DNA from 4 places in the Brevibacillus antibioticus genome. Region 2 is predicted to be linked to each of the others. Evidence: riboswitches for the same ligand, from Rfam matches in the RefSeq annotation. Region 2 holds a riboswitch; each other region holds the start of a gene.
What was found. A riboswitch is a leader RNA that binds a small molecule or an ion and turns the genes downstream of it on or off. The one in region 2 is predicted to bind S-adenosylmethionine.
Positions count from the first base shown of each region.

Region 1 (7,638 bases), 1.3 Mb from region 2:
GCCAGCTCTGAACGAAAGGAATGGAAAATTGAATAAGTCCTTGAAAAATCAATGCACCGACAATGAGACGCTTGGCACCTAGTCGATGAAACAACGATCCGCCGATGAATTGGCCGAAGATTCCAGCCAGAGATTGGATCATCAAGACGAATCCAGCTTCTGTCATCGAGCGTTGCAAAATGGTATGTACGTATAAGGTAGTAAGTGGCCACATAAAGGCGCTCCCGGAGGAGTTGATAAAGCTGGCGATGAGGAAAAAAATGGCCTCACGTGGATAGCGATTGAGGAAAGCTGACGGTGATATCACGCGAATGCACCCCTTACCCATTATGGATAAGAACAGTATAGTGAGTTTTTGAAACTTTGTAAACTAAAATGTTTATAAAGTGATGGGTACCCAAATAAAGGCTGCTCCAATTTTGTCGAATTCGAGTATACTAGACAAAGTGGAGAGATGACATCAACTGAGGATAGAGAGAATAAAGGTGGACTTTATGAAAATATGGAAACGAGTGTTGCTTCTTTTGCTTGTCGTGATGGCTGCGACAGCTGGATATTACGGATACTCTTTTTATCAATTTGCTCAAAATATTCAAGAGCCTAACATCGCACCGCCTAGTGGTGGGAATTCCACCAAAGCAGCAGAAATACCTGAGTGGGATGGCAAGGAACGTGTCAATATCCTGCTGATGGGAGTAGACCGCAGAGGAATGAAAAATAACGGGCTTCCTCGTTCTGACTCCATGATGCTGGTCAGCATCGATCCTACGGGGAAACGTTATGACATGTTTTCAATCCTACGTGATACGTATGTAGATATTCCCGGTAGAGGCAGTTCGCGGATCAACTCTGCGATTGTAGAAGGTGGACCTGAGCTGGCAATGGAAACAGTTAGTCAGTTCACTGGACTTCCGGTTGATCGTTACGTGATTACTGACTTTGAAGGCTTCAAGGCTTTGATTGATGCAGTAGGCGGAGTCGAGATCAATGTAGAAAAAAACATGTATTATCATGACCCAACAGATAAAGGTGCCTACGATATTAATCTAAAAAAGGGTCTGCAAAAGCTGGATGGAGACAAAGCCTTGCAATATGCTCGTTTCCGCCATGATGCGACCTCCGATTATACACGGACGGAGCGGCAGCGGAAATTAATGACGGCAGTCGTGGATCAGATGAAGAACGGTACGACGCTGATGCAGCTTCCTACCATTTTGAAGGAAGTATCACCGTATGTTCAAACCAATATTAGTTCGGTGGACATGCTGAAGCTGTCTGCACTTGGATTAAAATTGAATACGTTAGAGCCAGGTAACTATCAATTGCCGCCAATGGGGATGTTCCGTGAATCGCACCGAGCAGGCTCCGTTCTGGTTCCAGATGTCGATCAGGTTCAGTCGTTTGTCCAAGAAAAAATTACACCTCCTACAGAAGCATCAGATCAACCCGTGGAAGAAAAGAAAAGCAGCACGCAAAACTAAGCGTGCTGCTTTTTTTGTGATAAATCATCCGCAACGGCGTCATGGATCAAAAAACTTTTCCTGCTATTACTATTGACGTGATATTTTCAAAAAGGATATAATCCGTTTTGTATCATCATGAAATAGAAAAAACGAACATAATATACGTAGATATCTTTCTTATCAAGAGAGGCGGAGGGACAGGCCCTATGAAGCCCGGCAGCCGGTTCATTTTCGAATGAACGTCGCGGTGCCAATTCCTACAGGATTATTGGATCTTGTACAGATGAGAAGGGTGGATGCGAACGTATACATTGCGTTGCAGCCCCTTTTTCGTTTGTGAAAAAGGGGTTTTTATATTTTTATCAAGATTATGGTCGGGAGGTGGATGCGTTGATCCAACTGCGTCATTTGCATAAAAGCTATCAAGTACAAGGTAAAACCATCCCAGCGTTAACGGGGATCGACCTTTCCATAGAGCAAGGAGAAATATACGGGATTATCGGACACTCTGGTGCCGGGAAAAGTACATTGATCCGATGCATCAATTTGCTGGAGCGTCCAACTTCAGGGGAAGTTATTGTGGACGGCGTCGATTTGACAAAGCTGGATGAAGGGAAGCTGCAAGAAAAGCGTCGCGCAATCGGTATGATTTTTCAACACTTCAACTTGCTATCTTCTTCAACAGTCGGCGAAAATGTCGCTTTTCCGCTCAAGCTGGCAAAGCGTCCGAAGGCAGAGATTGATAAGAAAGTGAACGAGCTGCTAAAGCTGGTTGGCTTGGAGGCACATAAGGACAAATATCCAACCCAGCTGTCTGGCGGACAAAAGCAGCGTGTCGGGATCGCCCGTGCGCTCGCGAATGATCCAAAAGTGCTGCTCTGCGACGAAGCTACATCGGCTCTCGATCCGCAGACGACGAACTCCATTCTCGCACTCCTCTTGGACATCAACCGCAAGCTGGGCTTGACCATTGTGTTAATTACCCACGAGATGCACGTCATTCGCTCTATTTGTGATCGTGTCGGCGTGATTGATGGAGGAAAAATCGTCGAGTCGGGTAACGTACTGGATGTATTCCTTCGTCCGAAGCATCAAACGACACAAGAATTCGTGGAGCAAGTAGCAGACTCTACAGAGCTGCGCGAAGCAGTCGAGCACGAAAAGGCTTCGGGGAACCGCACGATTGCTCGTGTCACCTTCCTCGGAGAAAAAACGTACCAGCCTATCTTGTTCCAAACCATGCAAGAGACAGGTACGGTGTTCAGTATTTTGCAGGGAACCATTTCTCGCATGAAGGATACGCCGTATGGTCAGTTGGTAATCGAGCTGGAAGGCGATGTCGCACAGAATCAAAAGACCATTGAGACGCTGCGCCAACGTGGCTTGGAAGTAGAGGTGATATAAATGGACTGGACATTCGAAAATGTGGATTGGGCTGAAATCGGCGAAGGTACGATGGACACGCTCACGATGCTCGGCTTCTCCACTCTGTTTACCGTCCTGATTGGTTTGCCGTTGGGCATCATTCTGTTTTTGACTTCACGCGGACAGCTTTTGCAAAACCGCACTTTTTATTCGATCGCATCATTCGTTGTCAACGTATTGCGCTCGGTACCATTTATCATTTTGATGATCTTGCTGATTCCTGTGACGAAAATGCTCGTAGGAACCTCACTCGGGGTACTGGGTGCCATTCCGCCGCTCGTGTTTGGTGCCGCTCCATTTTTCGCACGTTTGGTGGAAACCTCTCTGCGTGAGATTGATAAAGGCGTGATTGAGGCTGCACAATCTATGGGTGCTTCCAATTGGCAGATCGTCTGGAATGTCCTTTTGCCAGAGTCTAGATCCGGTCTGATCGCGGGTATTACGATCACGACGGTAACGCTAGTCTCCTATACAGCGATGTCTGGGGTAATTGGCGGAGGCGGTTTGGGTGACTTGGCGATTCGATACGGATACCAGCGTTTCCAAACCGATGTCATGATTGTGACGGTTGTTATTTTGCTGGTGATGGTACAGATCTTACAATCGCTGGGGGACCGTCTGGTTCAGAAATTCAGCCGTAAATAGGATCTTTCCATATAGATTGACAAAAAATAAAACGAAATACATGCAAGGGGGAAATCATTCATGAAAAAGCTAGTCGTATCTGTACTTTCTACTGTGTTGGCATTTTCTTTGGCAGCTTGCGGAGGCAAAACCGAAACAGCACCTGCTCCAGCTGAAGGCGGTGCACAAGGCGGAAAACAGGAAGTAACATTGAAGGTAGGCGCTTCTCCCGTTCCACATGCAGCAATCTTGAAGTTCATTCAACCAAAACTGAAAGAACAAGGCGTGAACTTGGAAGTCCAAGAGTTCACTGATTACGTACAACCTAACGTTCAAGTGAACGAGAAACAACTCGACGCAAACTTCTTCCAGCACAAGCCTTACCTGGAAGACTTCAATAAAGGCCAAAACATGAACCTGGTGCCAGTAGTGGCTGTACACATCGAACCATTTGGCGCTTACAGCAAAAAAATAAAATCTGTAGATGAATTAGCTGATGGCGCAACAATCGCGCTGCCAAACGACGCGACAAACAGCGGTCGTGCACTCGCACTCTTGGAGAAAAACGGTTTGATCAAGCTGAAAGAAGGCGCTGGCATCAGCGGTACAGTGAAAGATGTTGTTGAGAACAAGAAAAACCTGAAATTAAAAGAAGTAGAAGCAGCAATGCTGCCGCGTGTTCTGGAAGAAGTAGATTTGGCGCTGATCAACACGAACTACGCGCTGCAAGCAAAGCTTGTTCCAACCAAAGACGCTCTGTTTATTGAAGATAAAGATACTCCATACGCAAACTTCTTGGTAGCTCGTCCTGACAACAAGGATTCCGAAGCCATTCAAAAGCTGGCAAAAGCACTGAACTCACCTGAAGTGAAAAAGTTCATTGAAGATGAATACAAAGGCGCGATTATCCCAGCGTTCTAAAAGTAGAAATAATTGATCGATCAACAAAAGCCCAACTGGCCGAAAAGCTGGTTGGGCTTTACTTTTATTTATAATATGGTGAATTTTCATAAAATTAAATTAAATATAGCGCAACCCTGTTTTCAACCCAATTCCGGTCGCGTATATTGTGTTTGAAATGAGAAAATATAGATAAGGGGGAATTTTCAGATGAAACGAAATCTCAAGTTGTTTCTTGGCGCGATGTTGGTCGCTGGAAGCGTGTTAGCTGGATGCTCCACAAGTACGCAGCCATCTACGACAACCCCTCCAGCTGAGGGAACTGCAGCGACCGCTGAAAAGCCTGCAAATGGAAAGCCCCACGTATTTCGGGCGAACATTATGAGCGAGCCTGCGACAGCGGACCCTGGGCTTGCGAAAGATGCCACTGCGGGAGCGATCGTTCGTGCTACGTTTGATGGCTTGACTCGCTTCGATGCAAACGCAAAGCCAGTGAATTCAGTAGCATCCGATGTGAAAATCTCGGATGACAAGCTGGTGTATACGTTTACGCTCCGTGACTCCAAATGGAGCAATGGTGATCCAGTAACTGCCCACGACTTCGTGTATGCATGGAAACGTGCACTCGGCAAGACCTTTGGCGCGGAGTATGCCTATCAGCTGTACTACATTAAAAATGCGCAGCAGATTCACACAGGCAAGGCGAATCCCGACGAACTCGGCGCGAAGGCAATCGATGACAAAACACTGGAAGTCACACTGGAGAATCCAACGCCTTACTTCCTGGAGCTGACGGCTTTCTACACGTACTACCCGGTTAACAAAAAAGTAGTGGAGGCCAATCCAAAATGGGCAAACGAAGCGGCGACGCACATAAGTAACGGTCCATTTAAGCTGACAGCGTGGGGGCACAAGAGCAAGATCGTACTTGAAAAGAACGAGCACTACTGGGATAAAGACGTAGTGAAGCTCGATCGCATTGAGATCGCGATGATCGAGGACGATAATACAGCCCTGTCCATGTTCGAAAACGGTGAGCTGGATTGGGCAGGTCAGCCACTCGGCGGACTTCCCACCGATGCGATCCCAACACTGAGAGACGCGGGTAAGCTCGTTGTTCATCCAAAAGCCACGATGTACTGGTACAAGATGAATACGACAAAAGGGCCGCTCAGCAATGTGAAAATTCGTAAAGCCTTGGCATACTCAGTTGACCGTAAAACCATCGTAGATAACATCACACAAGTGGGCCAAGTGCCAACGATGGGGATGCTGCCGCAATCTATGATTATCAACAAAGAAGGCTACTTCAAGGATAATGATGTAGAAACAGCCAAAAAGCTGTTGGAAGAAGGTATGAAGGAGCTTAACGTGTCAACTCTGCCTCCGATCACTTTGACTTACAATCCAAGCGACAGACATAAGAAAATTGCCGAGGCGCTTCAGGACCAATGGAAACAAAAACTTGGCATTGAAGTAAAGCTCATGGTGAAGGAGGCCACTGTTCACATACAGGATATGCATGAACTGAATTACGAAATAGGCCGTATCGGTTGGAATGCAGACTTTAATGATCCAATGAATTACCTGGAAATGTTCCGTGATGGTAATACAGGCAACAACGACACGGGCTGGGAAGACCCGCGCTACCAAGAGCTGCTGAAACAGGCATCGGTAGAAACTGATCCAGAGAAGCGCAAGCAACTGTTTGGCGAGGCTGAGCAAATCTTCATGGATGCTATGCCGTTGATTCCCATGTTCACGGATGTGGATATCTGGGTACAAAGCAACAAGGTGAAAGGCGTTCAAGTGGATGGACTCGGATTTATTGACTTGAAGTGGGCAGAAATGACGGAGTAACGAAAATAACAAAAATCCCGAGGCCAACGAAACGGATGGTCTCGGGATTCTTTTCTATTAGTAGCCAAAATCAAGTGCCTTGCCTGTCTCCGCATACGTCTTGATCGACGAGAGCATCATCGACCAATTGTTGCTCGTATTTGCGTAGGAGGGGTGGCCTTCTGTCCAATGATCGTGGATCAGTGTTAGCTTGGTGCAGCCGCCAATCGGTTCTAAGGTAATGGTGACGCGAGTCTGCAATTCCGCATGATTTTCGTAATAGGCAGGACCAGGATGTTCAGTGAAACTGAAAATGTGATGAGGCTCGAACTGCAAGATTTTCCCGTAAACATGCACCGTATCGTCACCGTCTTTTCCCGGACCAACATAAGCCATTTCATCGCCTACTTGAAAAGTCGAGCGTATCGTACACCCAAAGAAAGTGCTTTTTACGCCTTCATCGGTAGTAAGGACATGCCAGACCTGCTCTGGCGTAGCATCAATGTAGTAATCGAAGCGAAGATCCATCGTTTTACCCCCTGATTTTTTCATTTAGGAATTGTATTCAAGTCTCCCAACTACTACTCTTACTATAAGAAGAATTCGGTAGTGTGTATTGTAAAAACACGACAGGAGGCGCGCCTTGGAAAATCAGACTACCAAGCTCCCAAAGGGTGTACTGCATGCCATGATTGGGCAGAAGAAATTTTCGCTGGGCAGATACGAGCCATCCGCTGAAATTAGCTACTTCGTGCAGCATTACTGGGTCGTCCGCTGGGATTTGCGTACAGAACTACCTTACTTGCAAACTGTACTGGCTCATCCCAATGTGAATCTGGTGTTTGAAAAAGGAGCAACAGGCATTTTTGGTGTAGCCCGCACGACTTCCTCGCATCTTTTAACGGGACAAGGTCACGTTTTCGGAGTAAAATTCAGGCCCGGAGGTTTTTATCCGTTTCTGAATGCCCCGATATCAAAGCTGAGCGGCACTTCTACGAGTCTGGAAGCCGTGTTTGGTGTTGCCACTGACCAGCTTGAGAAAGAAGTGCTAAGCTTGCCAGATGATGAGCAAATGATGAAAAGGGTAGAAGTCTTTCTATTCGAACATTTGCCGAAGCCTGACCCGAATGTTGCGCGCATCAATGAAATTGTCAGGATGATTCAGGCGGATCGATCCGTACTCAGGGTCGAGGATGCGGTACAATTGACCGGTATGAACATGCGGACGATGCAGCGCTTGTTTGACCGTTATGTAGGGGTTAGCCCGAAGTCCGTCATCCAACGATACAGATTGCATGAGGCAGCGGAGCAGATTGACCAAGGGACGGTCCAAGATTGGCTGGACCTGTCTACCTCTCTAGGCTACTACGATCACTCTCACTTCATT
Region 1 covers NZ_SZNK01000001.1:4,335,457-4,343,094, reverse strand. The annotation lists gene E8L90_RS20815 (MFS transporter) at 1-307, opposite strand, end outside; gene E8L90_RS20810 (LCP family protein) at 495-1,481, shown strand; SAM riboswitch class I at 1,638-1,753, shown strand; gene E8L90_RS20805 (methionine ABC transporter ATP-binding protein) at 1,854-2,867, shown strand; gene E8L90_RS20800 (methionine ABC transporter permease) at 2,868-3,533, shown strand; gene E8L90_RS20795 (MetQ/NlpA family ABC transporter substrate-binding protein) at 3,594-4,433, shown strand; gene E8L90_RS20790 (peptide ABC transporter substrate-binding protein) at 4,623-6,272, shown strand; gene E8L90_RS20785 (SRPBCC family protein) at 6,330-6,779, opposite strand; gene E8L90_RS20780 (helix-turn-helix domain-containing protein) at 6,895-7,638, shown strand, end outside.
Region 1: linked by a shared signal. The riboswitch ahead of E8L90_RS20805 (methionine ABC transporter ATP-binding protein) and the one ahead of E8L90_RS27255 (sugar ABC transporter substrate-binding protein) in region 2 are both predicted to bind S-adenosylmethionine.

Region 2 (7,638 bases):
TACATCAAGGGATTATGGTTGAGGGACAGGGCTATTCAGTAACAGTTGACATGCATACGGGAGACATTGTATCCGCCAGTTTACCAGTAACTACTGGCAAATTATCCTATGATGATGCCTCAAATGTCGTAGGGCCCGAGCAAGCCGTACAAGCATTGTTAAAAGCTAACCCGCTTACAATGAGCTACGTATTTCCTTCCCTTAACGGGCGATACCAGGCAACACCTGTCCTTGTTTATGAGCCAAAAGAAAGAAACGGAAAGGTTGACGCGGTTACCGGTCAATTTATCAGGTAGGGAGCAGGGAGAGGAAATCCAGTGCAGGACACAGCCGATTACGAAGCGCGGATTAAAGCGATCTATCGCGAGCATTACCGAGATGTCTATCAATATCTCTACTACTTCACGGGGAAGCGCGAGCATGCGGAGGATTTGACGCAGGAAGTATTTATCCGGGTTTTGGATGCCTTGGGCAGATACGAGGAGCGTTCCAGCGTGAAGACGTGGATTTTGCATATTGCCAAGCATGTCGCCATCGATGATTACCGGAAGAGGCGGGTGCAAACGCTTTTTGGCATGGAATTGTTAAAAGGGCTGCCTTCTCTTCTGGGAAGGCCGGAAGCGGAGCTGGCTTCCAAGGAAGAACAGCTGGAAATTGAGCAGGCGATGCAAAAAATGAAGCCGCATCATCGGAATGTACTGATTTTGCGCGGGATCAAGGCCTACAGTATCCGGGAAACGGCTGAAATCCTCGGAACAAGCGAAGCCAAGGTCCGCGTAGATTTTCACCGGGCAACAAAAGAACTCAAAAAAGTTTTGCATGTCGACTGGATAGGAGGGTTGGCCAATGAATACTCCAAATGACGAGCAATTCTTCGCTGCACTTCCCCGATCAAAGGATGCGGAGCCGAGGAGCGAATTCGTAGAAGCGCTGGAAGCAAAGCTGGTGCAACGGGCGCGCACCAAAACGAATCGCTCGAAAAGAATCGGTATCAAGCTGGCGACATGGACGGTTTCCGCTGCTACGGTGGCCGCAGCAGTATGGATGATGGGTGTAACCCCGGAGATGTTCACGCAATCTCGGGTTGAATCACAAGCGCATTTGGTTCCCCGCTCCTTCTCCTCGACAGAAATAATAGAAAGCGAGCTAAGCCAAGCGGCGATCAGAACGTTGGAAAAGCTGTACGAGAAATATCCTCCTTTTCGGGAAGCGGAAAAGAGGGTCTACGTAACCAAAGCTCCTCGCGAGGTGTACAACATAGATTTTCGCACGTCTAGCAACAAAGATCGAACAGAAGTGTCGCTATATGCCAGAGCGAAGCTGGACGCCAAAAGCGGGCTCTTGCTCGGATTCGATTTGGAGAAGATTCCCGGGCAAGAGAAAGTCGAAGGAACGCTTTCCAAGGAGAGAATTGAGCAACAGGCGAAGGCATTTATGGAACCGTTCCTGGGCAAAAATCTGGAACAGTATCGGATCGAACTAGTAGATGGGCAAGAGGGAACAGATACCGTTTCGCATGAAGCCGTCCGCTTGCAACGCTACGTGAATGACGTGCAGGTAGAAGGAGATAGCTATGTGATTGGCATGAGCGATGTCGGGCATATTCGCTATATCAATTCAGGGGATTCAACCGGAATGACTCTGGACGCTGGGCAGTTTCCTCCAATAGCTGAGCGGCCTTCTCCGAAGAAAACAGAGAGCGGACTTGCAGAAGTCATGCAGCTGACGTATGTGAGAGTTGGGAAGAAGGACGTGGACTACGTTCTTCGCTACAGGGAGAATTTCTCCGGGTATCTCGACGCTCGTACTGGCAAGGAAGTGAAAACGACCTTGTGGCGAGGGGAGTCGTTTGGCGACAGCATTGCCGTCAAGCCAGGAGGCAAGAGGACAATGGTTGCATCGGCAAAAGAGGCTGCGGCTGCCATGGAGTTTTTCGGTCAGAAGGTGGAGGGCTTCACATTTACCGGGAGTAATGTGCCCGATTATATGCTGGGAGACAACGAACGGGAATACCAGGCCAAAAAAGGAGAGCGATTCATGCGGCTGACTACTGTCAACAATCGGGCAGCAGCGTTCAAGATATCTTATCCGGAGCTGCGAGAAGGTGATCCGACACTTACCATCGCAGAATTGCAGGAGCGAGCGATCTTGTTTTTGGAGCCGTATTTGGATTCACGGGTGAAGACTGTTCGGATGAAGGAGCAAATTTATGTGATGGGCAGACAGGTTGAATTGAACTTTGTCCGAGAAATAAACGGCGTAATGGTGCCGGATCAGTATTATAAAGTAACGATTGACGGGCAGACAGGAGAAATTATCGGGGTGAATTTGACATTCCCTCATGAGCAGGAGAGCTTCGCAGATGTGGCCAAGGTGATTTCAGCGGGAGAGGCAGTGCAGGTTTATCTCCAACATCATCCGCTTAGTCCTCGCTATGTATTCCCGCTTGATAACAATTACAATAAGATTCAAGAGCAACCAGTCTTGGTCTATTCGGCAGAAATACTGAAAAGCAATGGGGATGTGGATGCTATTACAGGAGAATGGCTGCCACTCCAATAATGAGAGACACCAGGGGGAGGCTCCTGGTGTTTTGTTTTGCATAATGCCTTCCCAGAAATTGCATAGTAAAGCGTGAGGGAGGGACAAACGTGGAAGGATTCGGAGAAACCATGATCGTCATCGGGCGCGTATGTACGATTATTCCTTTATTACTGATCATCACTTTATTCATGGGCAAGCGCTCGATTGGGGAGCTGCCGGTTTTTGACTTTATCATCATTATTACTTTGGGCTCAGTGGCAGGGGCTGACATTGCAGAGCCAGATGTCCGGCATATTTCGATTGCAGTAGCGATTGTGACATTGGGCATCTTGCAACGGGTCGTATCGCAGTTGTCCATTGTCTTTCGCTGGTTTGGCAGAATGGTTACATTTGAGCCGACCGTCATTTTCTACAACGGGACTTTTCACGTCAAAAACCTAAAAAAAATCCGCTATTCGCTCGATAATGTCCTCCATATGCTTCGCGAAAAAGACATTTTTGACCTGGCAGAAATTGATTTGGCCATTATCGAGGCGAACGGTCGGTTGACTGTGCTCAAAAAAGTAGAGCAGCAGTTCGTAACGAAACAGGATTTAAGCGTCCAGACTAATTCTGCGGGAATGTCGTTGCCTGTCGTTGTGGAAGGCAAGATTTATCCGGATGTGCTGTCATACCGGAAACGGGACGAGCAATGGCTTGTGCACGAATTGAAGAAAAAGGGGATCGCGTCCGAACAAGTCTTTCTCGCAACAATCAATCGCCAAAATGAATTGCAGTTCTCCTTAAAAAACGAAAAAGAACCACAAGTACCCCCGTTGCATCATTAGCGATCGAATGGAAAAAGGCACAGTCCCTCTGCAAAACCTGCAAGAAGTTACTGTGCCTTATACGGGAGCATAATGGTGAACTTGGTTCCTACTCGTGGTTTGCTTGATACTTTGACCGTTCCACCAATCGCATGAATGACATGATAGGAATACGTCAATCCAAGACCGGTCCCAGTTGTTTTCGTAGAAAAGTAAATCGTTCCGAGGCGGCTGATCTGTCCTGCATCCATGCCGACGCCGTTATCCTTGATGACCAACAGGGCTTTGTTTCGCTCGATGAGCAAGTCCAGGGAGACTTTTCCGTCCGAAATATCCGAACACGCCTCGATGGCATTTTTGATGAAATTCACCAGCACTTGCTTGAACTCGTCTGAATTGGCCTTGATCGTCACAGGTCTCTCAAAGTCTTGCAGTGTAAGCTCCACGTTATGCATATTGGCAAAGGGGAGCATCACCTCGCGGATGGCTTGCAGATGCTCGCTCACATTAATGATCTCATGCCGTTCCTTGAGCGGCTTAGAAATCGCAAGGTACTCGGTCAAAATAGCTTCTGTCCGTTGGATTTCATCGAGACTGATGCCGATGTATTGATCGACCTTTACCAAATTTTCCGGACATTCCTGTATTAATTTCAAGAACCCTTTGACTGCTGTCAGCGGATTGCGAACCTCGTGTGCGAGCGATGCAGCAACATGGCTCATCGTCTGGATTTTTTCGTTTTGCGCGTGGCGAATAAACAGCTCCTTATCCGAAACACATTTACTGAAAAGCGACATTAATAACCAGAGGCCGAAAAAGTTTTGAATAGGAATCACTATGGTGTAGTAAACGAGGTGTTGAGTTACGTACGTGGGAAAAAAGTAATAAGTAGTCCCTAAAGCAACCGTAGAAAAAATCGCACTCGTCATAAAAAGATACAGTGTTTTCCGATAACTGGCTTTGTAGTGTCGATACAAAAAGAGTGAGAAGACAAAATTGACTATAAGAATCAGCATGGCGACCCATGTTCCTTCGCCACCTAGGTAGTACCGATAAAGCAAGGCTTCAATCAGAAGGAGCAAGGCAATCTCAATTCCGCCATAAACCAGTCCGAAAAGAATGATGACATGTCGGATGTCAAAAAACATGCCAGTCGTGACACTCGGCGCGAAGGTCATCGCGAGAAACATGCAGGCTGAGCTGGTGATGACAATAAAGGAACGGCTGTAGTTCCTCATTTTGTCACGGTAATAAATGTTGAAAAACACAAACGGGATAATGGCGAAAAACAATTGAAGAATGACTTCTTTTAATAGACTCATGTAGCATCCCCATTGCAAATATTTGCTAGGCTTGTATCAATCTACGATAATTCGACAAGACACAACAAAATCCCTCTTGATGTTATAGAAGTAGCTGGAATATTTATCAAGAAAATTCTTTTGGTAAACCTAGTTGACAGATAGGTAATTGCCGGATTATATTCTGTATATACTTATACAAACGTTTCGAAAATAGAAACTACTCTTATCAAGAGAAGGCTGAGGGAATGGCCCTATGAAGCCCGGCAACCTAGCACGAGAGAATGCGTTCTTTCGAGCCAAGGTGCTAACTCCACCAGGTAGAATACCTGACAGATAAGAGGCGAGAATCTTGTCGATTTTTGTCCTCTTTTTCTGTGAAAGAGGATTTTTTGCATTTCTCGAAAGTTTCGTAAAAAAGAGGGGGAGCTTCTCAATGAAAAAGAAACTTGGTCTGATCACATCACTTGTTTTGGCAGCATCTGTTCTTGTGACGGCATGCGGCAGCGGGGCAACAACGGGAACCGGCAGCACAAGCGGCGGTGCTTCGGGAGAGAAGGCGAAGAGAATCGCACTGATCATGCGTCAAAACGTAGGGACGTTCTCCGCACAATACATCAATGGCGTGAAGACAGAGGTGGAGAAAAACGGCGGCGAGTTGACCGTATTCAATGCAGATACCGATCTGGCAAAAATGGCGTCCAACCTCGACGCGGCTGTGAACCAAAAGTTTGATGGTATTCTGATCGACCATGGTACGGCGGAAGCGTTGCAGCAGGGCACACAAAAGGCCGTGGATAAAAAAATCCCGGTTGTCCTGTTTGATACAGACATCAACATTCCGGGTGTGCCAGTTGTGGCGCAGGATGATAACAAATTGGCAGAGCTGAGCCTGGAGAAGCTGGCAGCAGATACAAATGGCAAAGGCAACATCGTAAAAATCTGGGTTGCTGGCTTTGCGCCGATGGAAAAACGCCAAGTCACGTATGAAGCTTTCCAGAAGAAATACCCAGACTTGAAAGAGATTGCTGCCTTCGGTTCTGCTACCAACAATACGGCACTCGATACACAAACGCAGATGGAAGCGATCTTGAAAAAGTATCCCAACAAAGGTGACATCACAGCAGTATGGGCGGCTTGGGATGAATTTGCCAAAGGGGCGACACGTGCTATCCAGCAAGCAGGTCGTACGGAAATCAAAGTATACGCCATCGATTTGAGCGATGAGGATCTGCAAATGATCCAGGCGGAAAACTCTCCGTGGACAGCGACGGCAGCAGTAGACCCATCCAATATCGGACGCATTCATGCCCAAACCGTGTTCCAAAAAATCAAAGGCGAGCAAGTGCCAGACAACGTGAAGCTGAATCCAGTGCTGGTGAAACAGGAAGACCTGCCGAAGGATAAAAAAGTAACGATGGGCGACTTGTCCCAATACGTAAAAGAGTGGGGCAAGTAAGAACCAAACTGGCTTTTCCCGTTGATCTGTATCCGTCAACGGGATTTTTCCTTATAGAGGTTGGAACACGCAGGTAAACAGGAGGTGTGAAACATGTCCACATTGCAGATGAAAGGGATGGCGAAGCAGTTCTCTGGGGTTCCAGCCCTGCGATCCGTCGATTTTGAGGTGCGCGCGGGAGAGGTCCACGCACTGCTCGGTGCCAATGGTGCGGGAAAGAGTACCCTGATGAAAATCCTCACGGGAGCGTATCAGGCAGATGGCGGTACGATCACCATCGATGGACAGGCCGTGTCGATTCAATCTCCGCAGGACGCCAATGCACAGGGCATTCAATGTGTATATCAGGAAGTGGACACCGCCTTGATCCCGTATTTGAGCGTTGCTGAAAACATATTGGCGGGCCAGCTCGTCCAGGCGAAAACCAAGGGACTGATCAACTGGCAGAGCTTGTACAACCAATCAGAGCAGATTTTAAAAAACCTCGGCTTCTCCATTCCGGTGAGGATGCTCGTCGAAGAATGTACGCTGTCGGAAAAGCAATTGATTTTGATTGCACGCGCTACCGTTCAAAAGGCGAAGTACGTCATTTTCGATGAACCGACAGCACCGTTGAGCACGAAGGAGAGCGAGCGGCTGTTTCAAATCATTGCACAGTTGAAAAAAGCCGGAGTCGGGATCATTTATATCTCCCACAGGTTGCCGGAAATCTTTGAAATCTGTGATCGGATCACCATTATGCGCGATGGACAGCATGTCGTGACCACAGAGACGGCGGCTACGAATATGGATGAAGTGATCGCGAACATGCTGGGCAAAAGCTTCGACGAGGAGTTCCCGAAGCTTGCAGTGCCGATTGGCGAAACGATTTTTGAGGCGTCAGGTGTGGCGGGCGGCAAAGTACAAGGAGTCGACTTGCGGGTTCGCACGGGAGAGATCGTGGGCGTCGTCGGTCTGGTTGGGGCAGGGAAGACTGAGCTCGCCCGATTGCTCTTCGGTGCGGACGAGGCAAAGGCTGGAGCCGTTCGACTGCATGGAACACGTGTCCAGCTGCGCTCGCCAAAGGACGCCGTCGATGCAGGAATCGTACTCGTCCCGGAGGAAAGGCGCAAAGAAGGCATTTTCGTAGAGGAGTCCGTGCAGAACAACCTGTCTGTCGCCTCGTTGAAAAAGAAGTCCTGGCTCGGTTTTATCAAAAGAGGGGCGGAAGCAGCTAACGCAAGAGAGCTCGTGCAGCGCCTTGGTGTAAAGACAGCCGATATCAAGCAGCTTGTCGGTTTTCTCAGCGGCGGAAACCAGCAAAAAGTCGCTATCGGCAAATGGCTGGATACAAATGCTCACCTCTTTATGTTTGACGAGCCGACAAAAGGGGTGGATATCGGGGCGAAAAGCGATATTTACCGCCTGATTGGAAATCTTGCTGAGCAGAAAAAGGGTGTCCTGTATTTCTCCTGTGAGTTTCAGGAAGTCATCGGAATCGCAGACCGGATTCTCGTCATGTTCGAGGGCAAGATCGTGAAGGAATTGA
Region 2 covers NZ_SZNK01000001.1:5,675,389-5,683,026, forward strand. The annotation lists gene E8L90_RS27230 (hypothetical protein) at 1-296, shown strand, start outside; gene E8L90_RS27235 (RNA polymerase sigma factor) at 318-863, shown strand; gene E8L90_RS27240 (hypothetical protein) at 847-2,562, shown strand; gene E8L90_RS27245 (DUF421 domain-containing protein) at 2,652-3,371, shown strand; gene E8L90_RS27250 (ATP-binding protein) at 3,419-4,672, opposite strand; SAM riboswitch class I at 4,875-4,994, shown strand; gene E8L90_RS27255 (sugar ABC transporter substrate-binding protein) at 5,088-6,110, shown strand; gene E8L90_RS27260 (sugar ABC transporter ATP-binding protein) at 6,204-7,638, shown strand, end outside.

Region 3 (7,638 bases), 4.8 Mb from region 2:
TGGCAGCATCGACCATCATGCTCTTTTTCTTCGCGCTGTCCCAATTTGGCATGTCCTTGGCTGATAACAAATTCATGGTGCTTGCTTCCTTCTCCGTGTTCGGCTTTGTCGTTGCTTTCTTTTTCCCCGTCACCGCAACGATTTTCCAGAAGCGCCTAGCTCCACACCAGCAAGGGCGATTCTTTTCTTTCAAAAGCATGCTGGATCGTGGATTCTTCTTGTTGGCTCTCGCGATTACAGGAGTTGGGCTGGACCTTCTCGGCATTAGCAGCTACCTCCTCTTCATCGGCTCAGTGACATTGCTCTTTGGCTTGTTAACTTTCTTTTACAGTAAAAAGCATAAGCTGGATGTTCGATCCCACGATGAAGCAGCTGCCTAGTATCGGAAGGTATCGTACCATGACAAACGCTTTCCCACAGACCATACTTTGGTGTACACTAGTGAAAGTATGTTGAACACTTATGGAGGCGTTTTTCCATGCAGATACTTTCCTCTCCCATTTTGGGAATCCTGCTGCCTCTCGTGATGGCTATTGCAGTGATCTTTGTGAGAATGCGTCGGCAAAAAAAGCCAGCTTCCGCAAAAAGCATTATTTTGCCACCATTCTTTATGGCGACAGGGTTTGCGATGTTCTTGGTCCCGGAGGCGCAATTACCACCCAAGTTTGATATTGCAGCCTTTGTGGTTGGGCTTTTCTTTTCGATTCCGTTGATTATGACGTCACGTTTCGAAATCATTGGGCAAGATGTGTATTTGAAACGGTCCCGTGCGTTTTTCTTCATTTTGTCCGGTCTGTTGGTCATCCGGCTGATTATTAAGCTGTTGATCAAAGATAGCTTTACACCGATTCAAACAGGTGGACTGTTCTTCTTGCTCGCATTCGGTATGCTCGTACCTTGGCGTATCGCGATGCTGGTGATGTACCGGAATTTAACCAAAAAGATGTCTGGCACCTAGTAAAAAACCACCTCCATTGCGAGGTGGTTTCTTTTATGATTCAGTCATCTAAAAAGAAATCTGCATTCGCTTCACACCTGTTTCTAAAGACTATTCCAGCGCTGCGAGAAAGTAAGATCCTCCACCAATCTTATACTCGCTATTCTTGCTTGCTCCTGCCAGCTTCGCAAAAAACGGTCTTTGCCCGCGATTTTCCCATGCAGTCTGCGCCAATCCCTCCTCAGTCGGTTGGCAAAGCACTACATTTCCTCCCGATAGTTCAAAGGTTTGGCAGATGGCCCCCAGTTCTTTATCGTGGAATACTTCGCTCTTCTTCCACCCAAACCAGCTTTGCCAACGTGCTGTTGCTTCTTCCAGATCTGTCACGGCATACCCTACAGATATGAGATGGGCTGCACCGTTCGGATGTGCGCCAATGATGCCACGATTCGTCAAATCGTCTATTCTCTCATCATCCGTTTGCGACCATTCAATGAGAAATGGCGGGAGAAGAGCACTATCTGCATCTTCGAGGAACAACATCCGCCACCGAAGCGTCGTGCCATCATCACGCGTACGACTTCCCGCAACAGGTCCAGTAACCTGCAAGCCTTGGCTTCGCAAACGCTCTGCCCACGCATCCATCTCGTTGGTCCGAAGCGCAATCTGTCCAAATCCTTCTCCCTTTGCCTCATCCGCGATACATTGACGTACGAGGGGATTCTCCGAATGTCGAGCAAGCTCCTCGTGTTCAACCGCTAAAAATTCAACATAAGAAAGCCCGAAATAACTCAGGCTATTCCATGTCCCCCAAGGCGCATGACGCCCTCCAACAACCGCATGAAAACCCGCTTGACAAAATTGTTCCGCTGCTTCCTTTGGAGTTTGCTGTACAAAATGAACCAAATGATCAAAAGTTAATCGCACCTTTTTTCGCCTCTTTTCGTATTACTTATAGAATATCAAAATTCATTTATGTAAGGATAGAATGACAAGGGGGAAAAATGAACGAGACCAGATCAAGCCGGGTAAAAGCTCGGCGCAAGCACTCACGCAAAAAATGGGTACGTGCCGGAAAGAGCACGCTCTTATTTAGTGTGTTGGCCATCTTCGTCGTCGGAACCTACTACCTATTCCAAACAGCTATGGATAGAGAACATGCCAACCCGTACACGCCGCCTGCTCCTGATCATACCGCAAACCAAAAGACTTCCGTGCAGCTCACCTTTGTCGGTGACATCATGATGTCAGGAAATGTTGAGAAAACCCTACTCGCAAACAGCTATGACTACCCATACAAACATGTAAGCTCGCTTTTTTTGCAAGATGATATCACCATTGCCAATTTGGAGACGCCGATCACCGCCACAGGTGTTCCTGCTCAGAACAAGGATTATGTCTACAAGTCATCGCCACTTGCTGTCCCTGCCATGAAAAACGCTGGGATTGATGTGGTAAATCTCGCCAATAATCACTCCATGGACCAAGGAGTTCCCGGGTTGCTGGATACTTTTGACGCTTTGGATGAAAACCGGATTCAATACGTCGGCGCCGGTAAGGATGCTAGCCGTGCCTATTCGCCTATATTCATAGAAAAGAACGGCATCAAGATCGCGATTCTCGGTTTCAGCAGGGTCATTCCCGAAACGAGCTGGTTTGCAGGTGATTCCCAGCCAGGTATGGCCGCTTCCTATGATCCTACATTGGCAGTGAAAGCGATCCGTGAAGCAAACAATCAAGCGGATCTCGTCGTGGTGATTTCACACTGGGGCAAGGAACGCTACGATTATCCTATCGATCATCAAAAAGAGCTGTCTCGTGCCTACATCGATGCTGGTGCAGATTTGATTGTCGGCGGTCATCCTCACGTCCTTCAAGGTTTTGAACGATACAACGACAAATGGATTGCGTACAGTCTCGGCAATTTCATTTTCACACGATCAACCGAACCCAAGACTTGGGAAACGATGGTCCTGCAAGCAACCTGCACGAAAAGTGGTGATTGTGAGCTGACGATGCTTCCGTTTCACGCAGAATTGGGACAAGCTGTACCGATGAATGAAAGCAATGGCGCTGCCCTACTAAAACGCATTGAATCCATTTCTGAGAGTGTCGAGATACAAAGTGACGGGCGTGTGCAGCCGCGTGCAAAAGCAGTGGAGACTGCCCCTGACAAAAGAAGCCGTGTTTCCAGGTAACTAGAAATACGGCTTTTCTTCTTATTATTCCTCTTACTTACGCAGATTCGATAATGGGGAAGCATCGTACTTCTAAGCCAAAATCATTTTTCAATAAGGACTCATGCTCTTCACTGATTCCTGTCACGATCAAACCTGCGCGCAAGACGCCCCCCAAATCGAATTGGACTTTTAATTTATGAACGTTCACTCCTACTTGCTCGAGGAAATGCAAGACACGATCTGGCGTAGCAGTATGACACGAGCCCTCAAGATAACAGAGGACGTGTTCTGCCGAGTCCACCGTGACTCCAGCTTTGTCAGCCGTTTTTTCTTTCCAGGTAGGATGCGGTGTGAATGGCTGTGTCAATAAATAGGCCAAATCCTCCACGACTGCACTCGCTGTGGGGAGCTCTCCTGCCCCTCTTCCTGTAAACAACAAGTCTCCCACGATGTTACCGGATAGCTGGACAGCATTAAATGCGTCGTGGATTTGCGCCAACGGATGGCTCAGTGGAAGCATGGTTGGTTCAACAGATAGGCGAATTTCTTGTTCGGCTTGATAAGCCTGCGCGATCAGCTTGATCCGGTACCCCAACTCGCTCGCAATCCGAATGTGACCCGCTGACAAATCTGCAATCCCTTTGCGAACAACATCCGCTAAAGGCAGCGCTTCTCCATAAACAAGCTGTGTCAAGATATACAATTTATACATCGCATCAAAGCCTTCTACATCCGAACGAGGGTCTGCTTCCGCATAGCCCAGCTCCTGCGCTTGCTTGAGCACCTCTTGGTATGAGAGCTGCTCTGCTTCCATTTTCGTCAAAATGAAGTTCGTTGTTCCGTTGAGAATACCGCGAACACCTTGGATATCGTTCGTGCGAAGGAACTGCCGGAGCACGCTCAAGATCGGGATGCCCCCTGCCACACTCGCTTCATAAGCAAGATGCACTTGATACTGATTGGCCAAATCGACTAGCTCTGTTCCTTTTTTCGCCAGGAGCTCTTTATTCGCAGTTACCACATGGCAGCCCTTTTCAATTAAAGCACGGACGTAGTCATAGGTAGGTTCTACACCACCCATGACCTCCACCACGATATCCACATCGCTTCTCAATACATCCTCAAAGTCAGTTGTCAGTAAAGCAGGGTCGACATGAACCGCCCGCTCTTTTTCCGAGTCACGCACCAATGCCTTGACGATCTCAATTCGTTTTCCCAGACGAGAAGCCAGCTTCTCCTGTTGCGAACGGATCGTTTTGATTACGCCTCCACCAACTGTTCCCAATCCCAATAATCCCACGCGTACCACTTCTGTACTCATCCTGACCACCCCATACCCCGAGTTTTAGATAAAAAGAAAAGCCATCTTCGATAAGAAGAAGGCTTGTTAGCAGCTAATGCTCCCCCTCCTTATCTCCCAGGACGTATATGTCCTGCAGGAATTGGCACCTTGTCACAAAATATGCGTGACGGTTGCCGGGCTTCATCGGGCCAGTCCCTCCACCTCTCTGGATAAAGAAAATATGAAATTAAAAAAACCTTCTTCGCTAAGAAGAAGGTTCATCTACTAATGGAGTAACCCGCTTCTTATCTTTCGAGACGAAACGTCTCGCAGGAATTGGCACCTTATTGCCATATGCAACGGTTGCCGGGCTTCATCGGGCCAGACCCTCCACCTCTCTGGATAAGAACTATTTATGCTGTTGAGCTTTATTCTAAGAAATTCCAAGGCAAGCGTCAACAAAATTCTTTCTTTTCTGATTGCAAGCTAATTTGGCAAGGCTTTCAATTGTGGATGAACAGGCTTTCCACCTCTTCCATACTGCAGCAAGCGCAATGAAACACGCCCTCCTGGCCTTCCTTAGGTATCTCTTTTTCCTCAACATATCCGCACCATTGGCAAATGAAAAGTTGAATCATCGCACGCCCTCCTCTTCTTTTATCCTGCCCAAAATAAAAAGAGCATTTTCCGCTCGACCGTGACGATCGTTAGAAAATGCCAGAAAAGGAGGGACGTACTTGTCCACTCGCTGTTTTTTGCAAGCCATCTCTAACACCTCCCTATCTCCCGTAGGTCTATCAGTGTTGTCGAAACAGGCAGGTCTCCTGACTATGGGATCATCGTTTCGCGTCGCCTTCCCCGTCTATTTTGATAGACCAGTGGCTTGTTGGACGCTGACTCCCCTCTTACAGTGGCGGGACCGTGTCGGATTTGCACCGAGCTTCCCTATTATCCTTGTGGCGAGTTGGTTACGCCCTAAGGAACCTGTTTCCACCTATGAAATTGTCTATTCTCACTGCTACGTTACCTTACCCGAAGTACCGTTCTATCAAAATGCTAGTGTGGTGAGCTTCATGTCCAGCAATCACATAGGCCAATGTCCTTGCAGATAGCTTGTTTCCGTTGGCAAGTCCTGTACGCAACCACGCTTCTGGCGAGATTCCTCGCACCTGCGCGATGGTGGAAGCACGGACAGCCTTATACTCTTCCAGTAAATCAGACAGGTCTCTTAGCTGAAAACACCCGTTTTCAACAAAAGCATTCTCATCAAAACCGACGAGGGGTGTCTGATCTCCTCTCGCGATTCTCAGCAGGCGATAGCTCATGATTCGTTCTGCATCGATGAGATGACCCAACACCTCTTTAACCGTCCATTTGCCTGGCGCATACCGATAATCAACTTGTTCGGGGGCAAGGGACGAAACTAACGCGACGATCCTCTCTCCTTGCTGCGTGAGGATCGTTTGGAGCTCCCCCTCCGGTACAAGACCCATGTAATAGTCAAAATAAGCAGCGTATTCATCGCGCTCTGGTCGTCTGAGCATATGTTTCCCACTCCTCGTCATTCAGTTTCAATAGACAAGTTACTATGTAAGCCTTCAAACAATAGGACCCTTGCCGGGGCTGCATCCGTGCCGATCAGCTTGAGTGGTGCAGCTACCAGAAAATACTCGCCTGGCGGGACCTCTGCTAGCCGCAAGCCTTCCACGACAATGACTCCCGCTGCAAACAATTTTTTATGTGTGGGGTGACCTTCCTGGCTGCGTTCGATTCCAAGTGCATCGGTACCAATGCCCCGCACCCCCAGCTCACTTATATATTCCGCACCTTCTTCTGACAGAAAGATGAATTCAAAAGAGAACGCCTCTTCAAAAGAGTTTTTCGTTTTAAACAGGACAAAATCTCCTCGCACCAAATCGAAGCTCTCCAAGTCGGAGCGGGTGATCCTGTCCTCTACCGCTGTGAGATCGAGAACCTTGCAATTGCCCACTAGCTTTTCCAATGAAATACTCTCAAATGTATCACCAGCATTCACCATGTGCAGGGGAGCATCCACATGGGTACCCGTGTGAAGATCCATGTCGATTCTCGATTCGGTTACATAGCCACTGGTAGCCGTACGTATTTTCGGTTGCTTTTCTGGCTTGTTTTTATACACTGTCATTCCTTCGTAAACGGTGGCGGTTACATCATACATTTTCATCCCAAACGCCCTCCCCTTTGCCTACTGTTTTTTTCGATCCGCTGGAAAAACAATCCCCATCTGTCTTCTCGCTTCATCCATGACCTGCATGGTCATTTTGGAAACTTCATGCGAATTCGTTGCAGATTGTCTGGCCCCGCTCCTCGCCAAGTGTAGGAATTCTCTTATTTCATAATGCATGGTCTTCGGGGTCTGAGGCCTTGTTACGTGTTCGGTTCGCCCGTCCCTGTAACGAATGTCCACTTCTTTGAGATGGTTGATTCGATCGATCACCATCGTAGCGTCCTCCCCTTGAATTTCTGCTGGCTGATAGGAGGTCGTAATTTTCGAGAAGCTAATGATTGCATCCATCTCTCGATACTTCAACAACATACTACCTTCTCCATCCACTCCAGAATCAAGCACAATTCCTTCTGCTTTGATATCGTCTGGTCTGCCAAAAAGGATGAGTAATGGATAAAGACAATAGATACCGATGTCCATCAAGGCTCCGTTTGAAAAAGCAGGATCAAAAGCACGTAAAACCTTCCCTTCGCGGTAGGCGTCATAGCGAGAGGAATATTGGCAATTGCTAGCAATAAAGCGTCGTACTTTTCCCAGCTTGTGCAGGTTGTCTTGTATCGCAAAAAAATTGGGCAACAGTGTAGATTTGACAGCCTCCATGAGCAGCACGTCATTTCTATTCGCTGCTTTGATCATTTCTTCTGCCTCAATCGTATTGGAAGCCAGTGGCTTTTCACACAATACGTGCAGCCCCGCGTCCATGCACTGGATCGCTTGCTCCGCGTGGCAGGAGTTGGGGCTCGCAATATAGACGGCGTCCATATTTTTGCTTGCTACCATTTCTTCTAAGCTATTATAGGCGAATGGAGCATGGTACTTTTCAGCGAATTCCTTGGCGCGCTCGAAGGTACGTGAATATACAGCCTGAAGAGAAAATCCTTCTACATTTTGACCAGCCTGGATAAATTCTTCGGTGATCCAGCTCGTTCCGATTACGCCAAATCGCATCTCATCCGCTCCCTTTTCTTTTTTC
Region 3 covers NZ_SZNK01000001.1:904,040-911,677, reverse strand. The annotation lists gene E8L90_RS04540 (MFS transporter) at 1-380, shown strand, start outside; gene E8L90_RS04535 (CcdC family protein) at 479-958, shown strand; gene E8L90_RS04530 (VOC family protein) at 1,049-1,864, opposite strand; gene E8L90_RS04525 (CapA family protein) at 1,942-3,135, shown strand; gene E8L90_RS04520 (homoserine dehydrogenase) at 3,173-4,438, opposite strand; SAM riboswitch class I at 4,525-4,636, opposite strand; SAM riboswitch class I at 4,702-4,808, opposite strand; gene E8L90_RS31055 (hypothetical protein) at 4,903-5,037, opposite strand; cobalamin riboswitch at 5,197-5,402, opposite strand; gene E8L90_RS04515 (DinB family protein) at 5,428-5,943, opposite strand; gene E8L90_RS04510 (cyclase family protein) at 5,961-6,602, opposite strand; gene E8L90_RS04505 (Gfo/Idh/MocA family protein) at 6,624-7,613, opposite strand; gene zwf (glucose-6-phosphate dehydrogenase) at 7,638-7,638, opposite strand, start outside.
Region 3: linked by a shared signal. The riboswitch ahead of E8L90_RS04520 (homoserine dehydrogenase) and the one ahead of E8L90_RS27255 (sugar ABC transporter substrate-binding protein) in region 2 are both predicted to bind S-adenosylmethionine.

Region 4 (7,638 bases), 5.2 Mb from region 2:
AATCAATGGAGTAGAACGCAGTTGACCCTGATCGTGACATTGCGCCAAAAATTCAGGGAGGGTAGCAGGATAGATAGCTTCGCGTCCAAGCATTTCCAGCCACTGATTCGCAGTCTTCGCAAGCATCGGATAAAAGCCTTCGCGAAGCTCCTGCAAAAGCGAGGGAAGGGGAGCCTGATAATAGCGGTACTCTCCTTCACCGAAACGGTACCGCGCCATCTGGATCGTATTGCGAAAAAGCTCATCCTGTCCGTACGTAGCGATTAATTCTTCGCACGCATCCGCGCTTATTAAGGAAGGAAAAGCAGCATACCCTTGTTCGTTCAACTCCTGTTGCAGGGAATGCCAGTCAAGTGCTGCGATCCCTTCTGTCAGTGAACTAGCCATGCTTCACACCCCGATTCGTCCTTTTCTCCAGATCAAGCAGAGCTGTCTTCATGGGCAGTCCTCCCCGATAGCCAGTTAGTGAACCGTTTTTACCGACAACGCGGTGGCAGGGGACTGTAATGAGAACCGGATTGGCACCGATTGCGGCACCGACAGCACGAACAGCAGCAGGCTTTTCAATGCTGTTTGCAATGTCGGTGTACGATGACGTTTGACCGTATGGGATTTGGCGCAGTGCCTCCCAGACAGCGAGCTGAAAAGGTGTTCCGGACAAGTCGCAATCCGTGGAAAAATGCTCGCGTGTTCCTTGCAAATACTCCATCAGTTCTGTTGCAAAAGGCTTTAGCCATGGATCGTCTTGCACCAGCGTACTTTGTGGGCGATGCTTTTCAACCCACGCTTCCAATTCAGCAAAAGGCTGGTTGACCGAGCCGACATAACAAAGTCCGGCAGCCGTTGCAGCCAAATAAATGGTCCAATCACCAAGCACAAGCATTGACCAGCGTACCGTCTGATCCTTCATCGTTTCCATATCCAAATGCCTCCTTTGAGCTGTGTACGCACAGTATACCTCCAGCACCTGTTCTTTGTACGTTTTTGGGAGTGGATGAGCAAGATATCGAAACCCTCTACATTCCCATTGCTTTTATCCATCGGTGGGAGTAAGGTAGGATGAGATAGAGGAGGAACGATACTCGTATGACTGATCAATTAACACATTTTAATGAACAAAATCGAGCGCGGATGGTGGACGTATCTGAGAAGGACGTCACAAAACGGGTGGCAGTAGCTGAGAGCCAAATTAGCATGAAACCTGAAACCCTCACCCGAATCCGCGAAGGTCGAATCGAAAAGGGCGATGTACTCGCCGTTGCGCAGGTGGCAGGTGTCATGGCTGCCAAAAAGACGTGGGAAATCATTCCGATGTGTCATCCGCTGCCATTGACTGGCATCGACATACAATTTGCTTTTGTAGATGAAACGACGCTTGCGATTACAGGAACCGTGAAGACGACAGGGAAAACAGGCGTCGAGATGGAGGCGTTGACCGCTGTCAGCGTAGCGGCTTTGACGGTGTATGACATGTGCAAAGCGATGGATAAAGAAATGATAATCGGTCCGACCAGTCTGCAATTCAAAACAGGCGGAAAAAGCGGCGATTTCCATCGGGGAGAGAAGTAAGGCATGAGGCAAAAGTGGGAAACCTACCCGAGCAGCATTCGTTTATTGGCGATTGCTGCCGTCATTTTTTCTACCGGAATGGCGTGTATTTGGCCGCTAGTTACGATCTATATTCATAACCATCTCGGAAAGCCGCTGACTGTAGCCGGCTTCTTGTTGCTTTTAAATCAAGGTGCATTCCTGATTGGGAGTGTTGTCGGCGGGATGATGTTTGACCGCTGGGGCAAAATGCGCACCATTGTTGTTGGCTCCATCGGCGGAATGCTTATCTCCGTCTGTTTAGGTGTTACACAAGATTTTACCGTATATGTCCTACTATTATTATTGAATGGATTGTTTTGTGGATCCCTTTCTCCCGTTATGAATGCGCTGGCAGTGGTTTTATGGCCGGAGGGAGGCCGTAAAGCAATCAATCTGATTTACGTCTCCCTCAATGTGGGTGTAGCTGCCGGTTCTGCTTTAGGCGGCTTCTTGGCAAGTGTTTCGTTTGCTTGGACGTTTTTCGGAAATGCGATTTCACAAGTAATTGTGCTGACGATGTTCATGCTCATTTTGCCGCGTCAGTTAAAACTGGCAGAGCAAAAACGTCAATTGCAGACAACTACTCCCGAACAAGCAGAGGACGAACTTCTACGAGAACCTCAGCAAGAGGCCAAGGTCATATGGGGAGCATTGCTGCTCTTATGCGGGGGGCTATTAATTAGCTGGATTGTCTATGTACAATGGACGACGGTGCTGTCGACCTACATGCAATCCATGGGGATTTCACTCCGTCAATATAGTCTGTTGTGGACGCTGAACGGCGGCTTGATCCTGTTTGGTCAGCCATTGATCGCATGGGTCATTCGACGCTTTGCCCGTACGCTAAAAGCACAAATGCTCTTGGGCGCATATATCTTTGCCTTGTCGATGTTAATTTTGTCTCAATCAACGGTTTATGCAGGCTTTGTGGCAGGTATGTTCATCATGACACTGGGAGAAATGCTCGTGTGGCCAGCTGTTCCGGCAGTAGCTGCACAGTTGACGCCAAAGGGACGAGACGGCTTCATTCAAGGGCTAATTGCAGGGACTGGATCAGCAGGACGGATGATCGGACCATTGCTTGGCGCTTTCATTTTCCAATCGATTCATGCACAGGGACTATTGTTTGTAATGGCAGGCTTGTGTTTGTTGTCTGTGGCATTCTTCGCTTTCCACACATCTTTTCAAAAAAGAAGGCATCAAGTTTCGGTACAAAATCAAGCATCTTGACACGGTTTGCGTGCTCAAGTAGTATGATATAGACGAAAAAACAGTATATTCCGTGTGTTTGACTTATTCAGAGAGGTGGAGGGACTGGCCCTATGAAGCCCGGCAGCGGATCTGTTCCATGTGATGGACAGATGCTGTGCCAATTCCAGCAGGATTATTTCCTGACAGATAAGGACGTGACCAAGCTGATCTCCCCCTTTTTCTGTATGGAAAAAGGGGGTTTTACTGTATTGGCCCAAGAAAGGAATGGAAGAAAGATGCGCATTCAACCCTCCGATATGATTGATCGACTCCCTACCCAGTTTTTTGCGACCCTGGTGGCAAAAGTAAACAAGGTCATTGCGCAAGGCCATGACGTCATTAACCTGGGGCAGGGCAATCCCGATTTGCCGACACCGCTGCATATTATTGAAGAATTACAGGCGCAAGCGGCACAACCACTCCATCACAAATATCCGCCTTTTCAGGGACGCATGGAACTGAAGCAGGCAGTGGCACATTGGTATAAGCAAGAATTTGATGTAGACCTCGATCCGGAGGAAGAAGTAGCGATTTTGTTCGGCAGCAAAACCGGACTCGTAGAGATTTGCCAAGTACTCATGAACGCAGGCGATGTTGCACTGGTTCCAGACCCAGGCTATCCGGATTATTGGTCGGGAGTAGCTGTCGTAGGCGGACGGATGGTCATGATGCCGTTGAAGGCGGAAAATGACTTCTTGCCAGACTACAGCCAGCTGTCCCAAGCTGATTTGGATCGAGCGAAACTGATGTTTCTTAACTATCCGAACAATCCGACAGCAGTCAACGCACCACTGGAGTTTTATGAGGAAACCATTCGTTTTGCCCGAAAACATGAAATCGTTGTCTGCCACGACTTCGCCTACGGAGCAATCAGCTATGACGGGAAAAAGCCGGTCAGCTTCATGCAGGTTCCGGGTGCAAAAGAAGTGGGCGTAGAATTTTATACCTTGTCCAAAACGTACAACATGGCAGGCTGGCGTGTGGGTGCCATGGTAGGTAATCGCGAGCTGGTTCGTCTGATTAACCTCATTCAGGACCATTACTTTGTCAGTCTGTTCGGAGCGGTACAGATGGCGGCAGCCAAAGCGATGACGGATTCGCAGCAGTGCGTCCGCGATCTCGTCGCTGTCTACGAAAGTCGCCGCAATGCCCTCTACTCCAATCTGCATCGGATTGGCTGGCAGGCTCCGCCATCTCAAGGTTCGTTTTTTGCTTGGCTTCCAGTTCCCAGCGGCTTCACATCCGTGGAGTTCTCTGACCTGCTTTTGGAAAAAGCGCATGTCGTCGTAGCACCGGGGAATGGCTTTGGTCCGACAGGTGAGGGCTATGTGCGAGCGGCTTTGCTATCCAATGAAGAGCGTCTCGCGGAAGCGGTCCAGCGAATCGAGCGGTTAGGGTTATTTACGAAAACAAAATAAAAGCGAGTCAAATTGGCCACACTACCATATATGGAGTGTGGCTTTTTCTTCTAGAATAAAAATCATTCTCATTATTGACAGATAATGATTTTCATTATACGATGTCATTGTTAATGATAATTAGTCTCATCGAGAGCGGGAGGGTACCATGCGCTATCAGATTAACGGTTACACGGATATGTATACGGTGATCGCCAACGAGCGAAAAATCGGCGGAGCCATTGAAGCAGGCCAGATTCGCTTGCGGACGGGAGAAGTTTACGCCAATGCTGTTCTCACTCGTTTGGAAATGTCAGGTGCGCATTTTTGCTCGATCGGATTTGTTACGGAAGAAGGCAAAAGGCTGATTGTTCATGTGAATGATATCAGCATGATCGCTGATGCTCGTCACGTCAACGTATGTGAGCTGACGAACGAATGCATGAGAGTAGAGAAGTCAGCAGAAAGACTGAAGCGATTGAAGCGACTCTGTGAACTGAATGAAGGCAGCTGTACGCCGACCTTCCAGGAAGAGGCATTGCTGTTGGCAAGCGATATCGGTATGGAAGAAGCGTCTAATCATGTCGATCTCTCTTTCCTTCCACAAACAGAGAAACCACGAGTGTTCCGTATTGCTTAGGAGTATATAGATCATACATATGGACCCCTTTTCGTTTGATACGAAGAGGGGTTTTTTGCATGCAGTGTGTGAAGACTATTGGTTGAACAACCGCTCGACATAGTCAAAACCTATCTGCTCATAGCTAGCAAAGATTGGACTTACGCTGTTGACAGTGATAAAACAAGGATAAGCAAAATCAAGGGGGAACGGAACATGGAGTACTCATTTTCAAAATCTGTCGAAGCACTATCCTCCTCGGCTGTCCGGGAAATCTTGAAGCTGACCCAAGGCAATCAAGTGCTCTCGCTCGCAGGTGGACTGCCAGCAGAGGATTCTTTTCCAATCGCAGAGATGCGCGAAGCGTTTAACCGTGCGTTCGATCAAGGAGCAAAAGCTCTTCAATATGGATTGACTGATGGATACGTACCGCTTCGTGAGTGGATTGCATCCCGCATGAAGCAAAAGCATATGAACGTCGGTGTAGATAATATGATCATCACTACGGGCTCTCAGCAAGCAGTAGACTTGCTGTGCCGTGTATATTTAGACGAAGGCGATGTCGTTCTCGTTGAAAATCCTACTTATTTGGCAGCCGTTCAGTTATTTCAATTCCGGGGAATCAAAGCGATCCATGTAGACGGTGACGCCGATGGGATGGATTTGGATGATCTGGCGAAAAAAATAGCCCAGTATCGCCCGAAAATGGTGTACGTCATTCCTACCTTTGCCAATCCGACAGGAAAGGTATGGAGCCTCGAACGCCGTCTCGGCTTGCTTCGTCAATGTAAGGCGCAAAACATTCTCATCCTGGAAGACGATCCATATGGAGAGATCCAATTCGATGGGGAAGCACCGTACCGCTCGGTTTTCTCACTGGATGAACATCCGACCGATTCTTGTGTAGTGTACACCAGTACCTTTTCCAAAATTGTCGCGCCAGGCTTGCGTACCGGATGGGCCATTGGAGATACACGCGTGATTCAAATGATGGTGAAGGCGAAGCAAGCAGTGGATTTGCAGTCGAGCACAATTGACCAGTACGCTCTGTATGAGCTGTTGTCCCGCTTTGATCTGGAGCGCCACATTGAGAAAATCCGCGAGTCCTACAAGGCGCGCATGGAGTGGATGCATGAGCTCTTGGTTGCGCAAAACTGGGAGGGCGTACAGTGGGAAAAACCAAGAGGCGGGATGTTCCTCTGGGTGAACCTGCCTGAGCACGTCGATGCAGAGAAGCTGCTGGCCCGATCCGTAAAGGAAGGCGTGGCATTCGTACCAGGGAAGCCGTTTTATGCAGCCGAGCCGCAAGTCAATACGATGCGCTTGAACTATACGCTCTTGAACCGGGAAGACACGGAGCTTGCGATTTCACGACTGGGCAAAGCATTCCACGCCTATAGTGAATCACTGGTGACAAATGTGTAATGGAAGCAAAAAGACAACCAATCTCCTTGAGCTGGTTGTCTTTTTTAATGCATGTTTACAGGGAAAGCTCCCTTTGCGCCCGATCCAGCCATTCATTCACAAGCTCTGTAAACAGAAGCGGCTGCTCAATCTGTAAGTTGTGTCCGGCACAATCGAGAGCGGCAAAAGAAGAGCGAGGATAGCCTTCGATGATATTCCAAATATCGCGATAGCCGACAGAATGATCTTGTTTGCCCACAACAAAAAGACTCGGATGTGGGAAGGGGGTCGTATCCAATGGGAAGGACACGCCATACGCTTGTCTGATTTTCGTGAGGAAAGAAGGGTCAGACAGCATGTAGCCGTCGACAATCTCCTTTTTATAGCGGTTCCAAGTATATTCAGTAGCTACTACTGCCATCGACTCAAACTCCGCTCGCTCTGTCTCACTCAACTTCTCCCAGAGCGAAGGTTCCTTTACTAGGACGGGTTTATCCGGCAGTGTGCGCTTTTCTTTATCAGGAATGATGTTCGGGCAGATGAACAGGGCGCCCTTCACTTGATCCCGGCGCTTCTCGATAACTGCTCGTGTAAGATATCCGCCGTATGATTCACCCGCAATGAAAAAAGGTTCACCTGGAATGAGTTGATCGATGAACGCGAGGACAACCTCCAGAATATCGTCCGTAGTGTGGATATGTTCGTAGTTTTCCGTTTGTCCCATTCCGGGCAGGTCTATGTATAGGCGTCGGTATCCCGGACGTTTCTCAAAAATTGGTTCCAGACAACCAGTCATGCATCGGTGATCAAGTGAAAAGCCGTGAATCATTACGACAGGAAAACCGCTTCCGATCTCCTCATAATAAAGGTTGACGCCATTGACCTCGCATCTCATAAAAAGCCCCCCAATGACACTTGTGTCAGATTGTTTCGAAAGTTTGTAACGCACGTTCTTATTATAAGTGATCTGGTACATATTTCAAGGATGAAAAAACACACCCACAACGAGAATCGTCAATGGGTGTGCCAAAGGGCTTCCTATTCTTCTGTTTCTTCCAAGGTGCAAATGGCACTTGGACGCTTGATCCGCAATACAACGCACTCATATACACGGAACAGACTGTTCATTTGCTCGTCTCCGAGGAATGCAGAGTCGAAGTCTTCTGCAATCGCCAGGTCGAGATTGTGACGGCCAGTCGCTACCAAGACGCCGGAACGGCCTTTAATGGTAGGAGATTGGAAGACACCATCTGTAACGAGATTGCGAACATGCTCGATCTCAAGTACGTTGGTGCCTTTGTGCACGCGATGCAAGAGAGAGTAGAGCTCAGGAGAAACAACCAGTGCATACGGACCGCTGTGTCCCATTTTCAACAG
Region 4 covers NZ_SZNK01000001.1:501,833-509,470, forward strand. The annotation lists gene E8L90_RS02275 (2OG-Fe(II) oxygenase) at 1-387, opposite strand, end outside; gene E8L90_RS02280 (methylated-DNA--[protein]-cysteine S-methyltransferase) at 380-919, opposite strand; gene moaC (cyclic pyranopterin monophosphate synthase MoaC) at 1,087-1,569, shown strand; gene E8L90_RS02290 (MFS transporter) at 1,573-2,820, shown strand; SAM riboswitch class I at 2,881-2,995, shown strand; gene E8L90_RS02295 (pyridoxal phosphate-dependent aminotransferase) at 3,078-4,259, shown strand; gene E8L90_RS02300 (hypothetical protein) at 4,408-4,878, shown strand; gene E8L90_RS02305 (aminotransferase-like domain-containing protein) at 5,074-6,282, shown strand; gene E8L90_RS02310 (alpha/beta fold hydrolase) at 6,338-7,156, opposite strand; gene E8L90_RS02315 (family 1 encapsulin nanocompartment shell protein) at 7,300-7,638, opposite strand, start outside.
Region 4: linked by a shared signal. The riboswitch ahead of E8L90_RS02295 (pyridoxal phosphate-dependent aminotransferase) and the one ahead of E8L90_RS27255 (sugar ABC transporter substrate-binding protein) in region 2 are both predicted to bind S-adenosylmethionine.